One region of the Pseudoalteromonas sp. NSLLW24 genome, then DNA from elsewhere that is predicted to be linked to it. Evidence: predicted binding sites of a transcription regulator. Region 1 holds the regulator's gene; each other region holds the start of a gene.
The links. Region 1 encodes sigma-54, which starts transcription at its own class of promoters, with help from an activator protein. Its sites were predicted from a motif close to GTTGGCACGNNNNTNGNNT; they were not measured.

Region 1 (2,191 bases):
CGATCATAACGTAAGAGAAACCCTTGATGTTTGTGAAAAAGCCTACATTGTTTCTCATGGGGAGCTGATTGCATCAGGTACTCCAGAACACGTATTAAATGATAAAACAGTACGCGATGTTTACTTAGGCGAGCAATTTAGGCTGTAACATTTACGCCATGTCTTTAAGCATCTGCTAGTATTAATTATAACAACATAAAAGGATTGTTAGAGATACATGAGGCAATCACTACAGCTGCGCATGGGCCAGCAACTTACAATGACTCCACAGCTGCAACAAGCTATTCGTTTGTTGCAACTCAGTACATTGGATCTCCAGCAAGAAATACAAGAAGCTCTCGACAGCAACCCGCTATTAGAGGTTGAAGAAGCAGACTATTCAGAAGACGCTGCAGGTAAAAACGAGCAAAAAGCAGATACAGATGACATAACTGTTAGCGCATCTGCCGATGATGCTCCAAGCGAATACGAACAAGATAGTGGTGAAGCACTTGCAAAAGACACGCTAAGTGACGACATGGCTATGGATGTTAGTTGGGATGAGTACATGAGTGCCGCCCCAGCAGCATCATCGGGTCCGATGCCTGAAGACGAATCAATATACCAAGGCGCCTCTACTGAAACGCTCCATGAGTATTTAATGTGGCAGTTACAACTAACGCCATTTAGCCCTACAGACGAAGCTATTGCTATTGCTATTGTAGAAGCCGTCGATGACTCAGGTATTTTAACACTAAGCTGCGAAGAGATTTTAGAAAGCTTTAATCAAGAAAACGAAGATGATAACGAAGTCGAACTTGATGAAATTGAAGCTGTATTAAAACGCATCCAACTGTTTGATCCTGTAGGCATTGCTGCACGTAGCTTACAAGAGTGTTTGTGTATTCAGCTTAACCAGTTTGATAAAGAAACACCTTACATTAATGAAACAAAAATGATTTTAACCGAGCATATTGATTTATTAGCTGCTCGTGACTATCGTACATTAATGAAGAAAACTAAGCTCAAAGAAGAAGAGCTTAAAGAAGTAATGACATTAATACATACTCTTAGCCCTAAACCTGCAGATACTATTGTAAGAGAAGAATCTGAGTATGTTATTCCTGATGTGTCAGTTAAAAAAATTAAAGGCCGCTGGGTTGTTGAGTTAAACCCAGATAGCATGCCTAAAATTCGTGTTAATAGCCAATACGCGGCAATGTCTCGCACTGTAAAATCCAGTGGTGACAGCCAGTTTATTCGCTCGCATTTACAAGAAGCTAAATGGTTTATTAAAAGCTTAGAAAGTAGAAACGACACGCTATTAAAAGTAACAAATTGTATTGTTAAACAACAACAAGGCTTTTTTGAACACGGTCCTGAAGCCATGAAACCAATGGTTTTAAATGATGTTGCTGAAATGGTAGAAATGCACGAATCAACAATTTCGCGCGTAACAACCCAAAAGTATATGCACACACCCCGTGGTATATTTGAGCTTAAATACTTTTTCTCAAGCCATGTAAGCACCGAAAACGGTGGTGAATGTTCATCTACAGCAATCCGTGCGCTTATCCGAAAATTAATCGCAGCAGAAAACTCAGCAAAACCATTGAGTGATAGCAAAATAGCGGATATATTGGCTGAGCAAGGAATTAAAGTAGCGAGACGTACAATCGCAAAATACCGCGAATCTCTGGCTATTCCACCGTCAAATCAACGTAAAAGTTTGATTTAAGACGCAAAAAAAGAGGGTAATGCTTATGCAACTAAACTTAACTGGTCGTCACGTAGAATTAACCGATTCACTAAGAGACTATATTAATACCAAATTTGCGAAGCTAGAAAGACACTCTGATCATATTAATAATGTTCATGTCATTCTCGATGTAGAAAAATTAAATCAAAAAGCAGAAGCCACCATACACGTAAGCGGTGCTGAGTTATTTGCCTCTACAGAACATCAAGATATGTATGCCGCCATTGACTCGTTGATCGACAAGCTCGATCGACAAGTAATTAAACACAAAGAGAAGCTTGCTCGACACTAATATGATGAAATTAAGCTCACTTATATGCCAGGACTGCAGCAAAGCTGCGGTCCTTTTTAATAGCAAAAAAAGAATTTTAGAGTTCATTAGCGAACTTGCTCACGACAAACTTCCGTATTTACCGCAACAAGATATTCTTAATGCTTTAATGAGCAGAGAAA
Region 2 (2,191 bases), on a different contig from region 1:
AAGTAAAGTAATACTCGCCGTAAATCAGCCAATGCAATCTCGCTTATTTGCCAGCGAAATACTGCGCGGTGCCCCTTATTTACAAAACTACTTTAGAACCAATACCCGCCCTTGGGTTAAGCAAAAAGTTGATGTACTTCAAGCGTGGATGGACGCAGATAAAATGGATAAGGTTGATCCCTACCATTTGCTCTTTACTATTTGGTCTACCACGCAGTATTACGCCGATTTTCAGGCTGAGGTTTTACTCGTAATGAACAAATTAGAGTACGACAAAACCGATGTGGCACAAATTACGCAATCAATTGCCCACATAATTTTAAAAGGTATTGGTCTTAAAATACCTGAGCAAAGTGAGACTTAACCCATGAAACCCTTTACTACACCCGATTTATTTGACGATCATCGCGATAGCGTACAAGTAGCCGACAGTGGCCTTTATCACTTTGGTAAAAAAACCACGTTTTACGGTCAAGTCGTTACCGTTACCTGCCCAGAAGACAACTCTTTTGCCGCCGATATATTGCATGAAAATGGTGAAGGTAAAGTATTAGTTATAAACGGGTTTGCGAGCAAACGCTTTGCGTTTATTGGCGATATTATGGCTGAGCGTGCCCTAAATAATGGCTGGGAAGGGGTAATAATAAATGGCTGTTGCCGAGATATAGAAATACTCGCCACTATGGACTTACCGGTTATGGCGCTAGGCTCTACACCGCGTAGTACCTTAAAGCGCGGCTTTGGTGATAAAAACCAAGCTGTTACCATGCTTGGCACCACCATAGAACCTAACGATTGGGTTTACGCCGATATTAACGGTTTAATCATCAGTAAAACGTCCCTTATTTAGCGCTCACAACCATATAAATAAAGACCAATTTGGTGCACCTGCGCACCAAATTGGTTTGTTTTAGCTCATTTTAATACCACTATTTTTACAGCCCATATTTACTAACCTCATACAACTCGCCAAATCCTGACCAATTGGACAGGGTTTTAATTTATGGCATTCCTCTTGCTTAGGTTTTAAACAATATAATAAGCTAACCGATTAAAAAGCGGATCAGGCTCTGTAAAATAAAAACAAGATGTTACGCAGTGAGCTGAAAAATAATAAAAATTAATCCGTCTTTTTAATCACTCTAAATCTGAACTGCTTGGTCAGATTTTTTATAACGAGTGGTGATATGAGTACCAAAAATAATAATACGACCGGTATTTTTTGTGACCATGGTCCTAAGGCATGGCAAACACATTACCAAGGCACGCTTATTAATAAGCGTCTTGCAATTAAAGATGTATTTGCAATAAAAGGCGAGCGCAACAGCGCAGGTAACCCTAGCTGGTTTAAAGCAGCAAAACCGGCCCAGCAAACAGCAAGTGCCGTAAATATGTTAATGGACGAGGGTTGTAGCTTTACAGGCTTTACCCATACCGATGAGCTTGCTTACAGCTTAGAGGGTAATAATATTCACTATGGTGCAGCACAAAATCCAAAACTTAGCGGTCATGCAAGTGGCGGTTCGAGTATGGGGTCTGCTGCATCCGTTGCTGCTAACTTAGCCGATATTGGCTTAGGCACCGACACTGGCGGCTCAATTAGAATACCCGCCAGCTATTGTGGTTTATTTGGTATAAGGCCAAGCCATAACGTGATTGAAAAAGACGGCCTAATACCGTTGGCACCGCCTTTTGATACCATAGGTTGGCTTACCCAAAGCGCCGAGCTATTAAGCGATGTAGGTAATGTATTGTTACCACAACAACCTATTAATAAAGTAAATACGTTAGTTATTTGCGAAGCACTCTTTGAACTTGTTGACCCCTCTTTACAAGCACCACTGGGTAAGCTTTTAGAAAAAATCAAACCTTATTTTAATCATCATATCGAGTTTAAACTCCCCAACGTTGGTTTACTAAGTGAGCTTGCCGATACCTTTAGAATATTACAAGGTCGTGCGATTGCTAAAACGCACCGAGATTGGATTGAACTCCCAGATCAGCTTTCTCATTTTGCGCCAGCAATTGCAGCTCGTTTTAAAATGGCACTGGCTTTAACCGAGCAAGAAGAACAAGAGGCATTAAAAATACAGTATGAGTGGCAAGCAATCGTCGCTAAAAACCTAAATAAGCACAGCTGCTTATTTTTACCTACCACCCCTACAACCGCACCTAAATTAGGCGCCGACAC
Region 3 (2,191 bases), on a different contig from region 1:
GTTTTTTAACGGGTGTGCCTTGCTCAAACTCAAGCGTTACTTTGCTTGCTTTATCGCCTTCCCAGCTTTTATCCGACTTAATATTAAATAAGTTATTTGAGCTGCCACCGTCACTTTTATTAATAATGTGTTTACCCCAACCGGTTTCAAGTGCCGCTTGTGCAACCATTACCGCTGGGTTTAAACCAATTTTTTGCGCTGCAGTTTTAGCGTGTTCCCACACTGAACTTACAAACTCTTCTGCATTTTTAAATGTTGGGCTATCGGTTTTAGACTCTGCAGTATCGACTTTAGGCTCAGCAATATCGGCTTTAGTACTCTTAACGATAAGATCGGGTTGCTTATTTTTTTGCTCATGAGGAAGAGCGGAACCGACTTGCGTATCGCTAAAAATATCGTTGGTTGTTCTAAGCACAGAGCCTGGCATAAAGTTTTTAGACTCAGGCGATAACTGCTGAACAATTAAATCGGCAAGGCCTAACGAGCCATTTGATGAAAGCTCTGTAGAAAGTTGCTGATCGTGCATTTCTTCAAAAAACTTTACGCCACTTGAATTAAATGGACTGTCTTTATCTTCAAATGCTTCGTTAGCTTTGCGCATTCCTTTGAGCAACATTTGCGTAAAAATAGCTTCAAATTGTGCGGCCGCTTTTTTGAGCGCAGCTTTGGAAGCATCAGTTGATGCATCGCCACTCGTTAAGGCTTCTTTACGAAGTGAATCTAAGTTGCCTAAATCAAAAAAGTTTTGTTTATCGAGGTGATTAGTTTCCATCGGCTTTTTGACACAAAATGAATAATGTAGTTAAAAATGCAAAAATTGAGCCACTACCGATAAAACAAGGAAGATAAAAATAATAATTTTAAGTTACTGTAAATAAAAGAGCTCTAGATCTTTGTTTAATAGATATAGAGCTTTGAGTGACACGTTACTTGCTTTAGTTTTTAAATAACGATCAACTGACCATTAATTGCGCCCGCTTCTTTTAGCGCTTCTAAAATAGCCATTAAGTCACCAGGCGCTGCGCCTACTTCGTTAATTGCGCGAACTAAATCGTCAAGACTTACCCCTGGGTTAAATACAAAAGCGCGCGAGTCGTCTTGGTTTACATCAATAATACTTTGCTGCGTGACAACTGTATCACCGTTTGCTAGCGGATTTGGCTGCACTACATTTTGCTGCTCAGCAATGGTGACTGTTAAACCGCCATGGGTCACTGCAGCAGGCTGTAGGGTTACATTTTTACCAATAACAATAGTACCTGTACGCGAGTTAACTATAATTTTAGCGGCCATGTCAGCTGGCTTAAATTCTAAGTTTTCGAGTGTTGATAAGTACGATACACGCTGGGATGCATCGCGTGGTGCTATGACACGAATAGAAACAGAATCAATTGCTTGTGCGCTATTTGGGCCGACTAAGTCATTAATTGTTTTTTCTAGGCGTTTTGCCGTTGTAAAGTCTGGGCGGTTTAAGTTGAAGGTAATGTAATCGCCTTGCATAAACGGGCTTTCTACGGTGCGTTCAACTGTTGCGCCATTGGGAATTCGTCCAACTGTAGGAGTATTAATTACGACTCTACTTCCATCAAGGCCCTCTACGCCTAGGCCTCCCACAATTAAACTACCTTGTGCAATTGCATACACGTTACCGTCTACACCCTTTAAAAAAGTTTGTAATAAAGTGCCACCACGTAAACTGCCTGCACTACCAATGGAAGAAACCGTAATATCTATTGTTTGCCCGGGCTTTCTAAATGCGGGTAATTCTGCATGCACAGCAACAGCGGCAACATTTTTAATTTTAGGACTTTGAGTTGAAGGTAGCGTAATACCAAAGCTGTTCAACATGCCTCTAAAACTTTGTTGTGTATATGAGTTTTGCTCGCCAGTGCCCGGCAAGCCAACCACTAAGCCATAACCAACTAATTGGTTAGAGCGTACGCCTTCAACCATAGACACATCTTTTATGCGCTCAGCACTGGCAGTAAACTGCCAACCTAATAACACAACTAAACATAAAGCTTTAAGGCTATTCATGTTGTTACCCTCTAAAATGGAAACAGCGAACTGCTAAAGAAACGTGTAAGCCAACCAGGACTTTGCGCTTCTTGCGTTTGCCCTTTACCTGAGTATTGAATACGTGCATTAGCAATACGATTTGATTCAACCGTATTATCGGCGCTTACGTCTT
Region 4 (2,191 bases), on a different contig from region 1:
ATGATTGGTGCGCATCGCGTAATACCAATTCTGTTAATTTTAATTTAGCCATGTGTGTGCCCCTTATTTATTATTTGATTTGTACTGAGCAATGGCAGCACTAATAGCAGCGATGTGCTCATTAGGCACACCTTGAGATTTAAAAGACGGTGATTTAGCTGGTGATGCCTCTGGTTCGCTATAGCGCGTCACCAAATTAGACATAAGCGTTACTGCACCAATTAATATCGACAGAAATACAAACACCCCAACCATACCAGTTAGCATTAAGCTACCAGCCGTTGTGAGTAGAGCACCTATATCCATTTTTCTCCCCCTTGAAACCCATATCGAAAATAAAAAATCGATTTAATTAAATATTTATTCACTGGATAATAACAAAACTAGTCGCTTTGTCTACATCTTGTAAATTGGTAAAACCAATTAAACTATAAACAACATAACACTCAACAAATTTACATGCCATAACCCAGCAATCATGCGCCCTACAATACATACAGAAAATAACGACTATAGCTAATAGTTATATGGAAGTTGTTAATTAACTATTCAACTTAATAAAAATAACCGCCAAATTTTATAATAAGTACAAAAACACACATCAATTGTTAATTGGTCTTACCAAAAACATTATTTTTAGTGAATATTTACCGGTAACTTGTAACAGTGTGAATAACTTACATAACAAAGCGTAAAAATTACTAACTAACTAATAACTAAAAACACAGTTAAAAACCATAACTATCTGATATAAAACAAAAATAAAATTTGGCATATAACTGGCATTAGTTATTGTGAGCAAATTTGATAACCAAGGAGAAAACAATGTTACGCTGGACAATTACATTTTTAGTTATTGCTTTAATCGCTGCAGTGTTAGGTTTTGGTGGCATCGCAGGTGCCGCAGCTGGTATAGCAAAAATTATATTTTTTATATTTTTAGTACTTTTAGTGATCTCATTAGTTTCAGGTGCACTACGTGGTAAATCACCCAGGTAGATAAAGCATTCAAGTAACAAACACTAAAATTTAATTAATACTTACAAGGAATTACATTATGAATTCAACAACTGTAAAAGCAGCACTAATCGGTCTATTCGCAAGTTTCTTCATCATGGGTTGTGAAGACAATCACGCAGAAGACGCAGGCGAACGTATTGACGAAGCAGTAACTGACGTGCAAAACAAAGTAGAAGATGCATGTGAAAATGTTAAAGAAGGCGTAAACGCTGAAGAAACTAACTGTTAATTCTTCTTGTATCGCTAAAAAACGGCCTTAGGGCCGTTTTTTTGTGCCTGTAATAAAATCACTGACTATAAAGCTGCTCATTTAGCGGTTAGCTTGTTAAAATAAAAAAAACGATATTTAAAGCAAGGCAATATGGCATTTACAACAACCTACACACTAGATAAACCTTACTTTTACGAGTGCTTTGATGAGTCACTCCCCTACAGTAAGCGCGCCAAACCTAAGTACTTTTTACTTGTACTCCTCGTTGCGCTTGGTTTATTTGGCATTTATGTTTTAAACGATCATTACTTAGGATCGTTTATGATCATGCTAGGTGTACTAGAGTGCGTCGCTTTTTACTATCGCAGACCTTGGTGGGTAACCAGACAAATGCTCAGCAGAGCGTCAGGCTCTGAGGTAACACTTACCTTTGATGAAGAAGGCATTAAATCGGCTAATCATTACAAAAGCTTTCAGCTAACTTGGCAAGACATAAGCGAAGTAATAGATACTCAGCAAGGTATTATTATTAAAAATAAAAGCGGCATGCAATACATTTCAAAACAAATACTAACCCCAGAAACACTCGCTTTTATAAACAAAAAAGCCACTCAGTGAGTGGCTTTTTGACTAGTTGAGTTAATTACTCAACTACGTATACGTGTTGATTAAGCATTGCCCGGATTAGGGTTCGACTTTTCAGCTTGTATGCGCATGTAAATCTCTTCACGATGCACTGATACGTCTTTCGGTGCATTAACACCGATTCGAACTTGATTTCCTTTAACACCTAGAACAGTAACTGTTACTTCGTCACCAATCATTAGGGTTTCACCTACTCTACGAGTTAGTATTAGCATTCTCTTGCTCCCATGTTCCAATAAAAATTATAAGATTCCGCTTAAACATACTAATGAAAATTAGACTGAAAAGTAAGTAAAAACTCTCAATCTATCCATT

Region 2: a site for sigma-54 is predicted at 1,003-1,021, ahead of I6E72_RS16285 (amidase family protein). Genes of this name have one in related genera too.
Region 3: a site for sigma-54 is predicted at 809-827, ahead of flgJ (flagellar assembly peptidoglycan hydrolase FlgJ). Genes of this name have one in related genera too.
Region 4: a site for sigma-54 is predicted at 768-786, ahead of I6E72_RS18255 (DUF1328 domain-containing protein). Genes of this name have one in related genera too.

Annotation. Positions count from the first base shown of each region.
Region 1 covers NZ_JADYWQ010000009.1:28,184-30,374, reverse strand. Annotated here, with positions in the region: gene lptB (LPS export ABC transporter ATP-binding protein) at 1-148, shown strand, start outside; gene I6E72_RS10995 (RNA polymerase factor sigma-54) at 218-1,717, shown strand; gene hpf (ribosome hibernation promoting factor) at 1,743-2,030, shown strand; gene ptsN (PTS IIA-like nitrogen regulatory protein PtsN) at 2,035-2,191, shown strand, end outside.
Region 2 covers NZ_JADYWQ010000018.1:16,698-18,888, reverse strand. Annotated here, with positions in the region: gene I6E72_RS16295 (TetR/AcrR family transcriptional regulator) at 1-364, shown strand, start outside; gene I6E72_RS16290 (putative 4-hydroxy-4-methyl-2-oxoglutarate aldolase) at 368-850, shown strand; gene I6E72_RS16285 (amidase family protein) at 1,188-2,191, shown strand, end outside.
Region 3 covers NZ_JADYWQ010000002.1:178,433-180,623, reverse strand. Annotated here, with positions in the region: gene flgJ (flagellar assembly peptidoglycan hydrolase FlgJ) at 1-772, opposite strand, end outside; gene I6E72_RS02355 (flagellar basal body P-ring protein FlgI) at 943-2,037, opposite strand; gene flgH (flagellar basal body L-ring protein FlgH) at 2,049-2,191, opposite strand, start outside.
Region 4 covers NZ_JADYWQ010000024.1:23,026-25,216, reverse strand. Annotated here, with positions in the region: gene oadA (sodium-extruding oxaloacetate decarboxylase subunit alpha) at 1-52, opposite strand, end outside; gene I6E72_RS18260 (OadG family protein) at 64-306, opposite strand; gene I6E72_RS18255 (DUF1328 domain-containing protein) at 826-999, shown strand; gene I6E72_RS18250 (hypothetical protein) at 1,058-1,249, shown strand; gene I6E72_RS18245 (YcxB family protein) at 1,382-1,849, shown strand; gene csrA (carbon storage regulator CsrA) at 1,900-2,091, opposite strand; gene I6E72_RS18235 (aspartate kinase) at 2,183-2,191, opposite strand, start outside.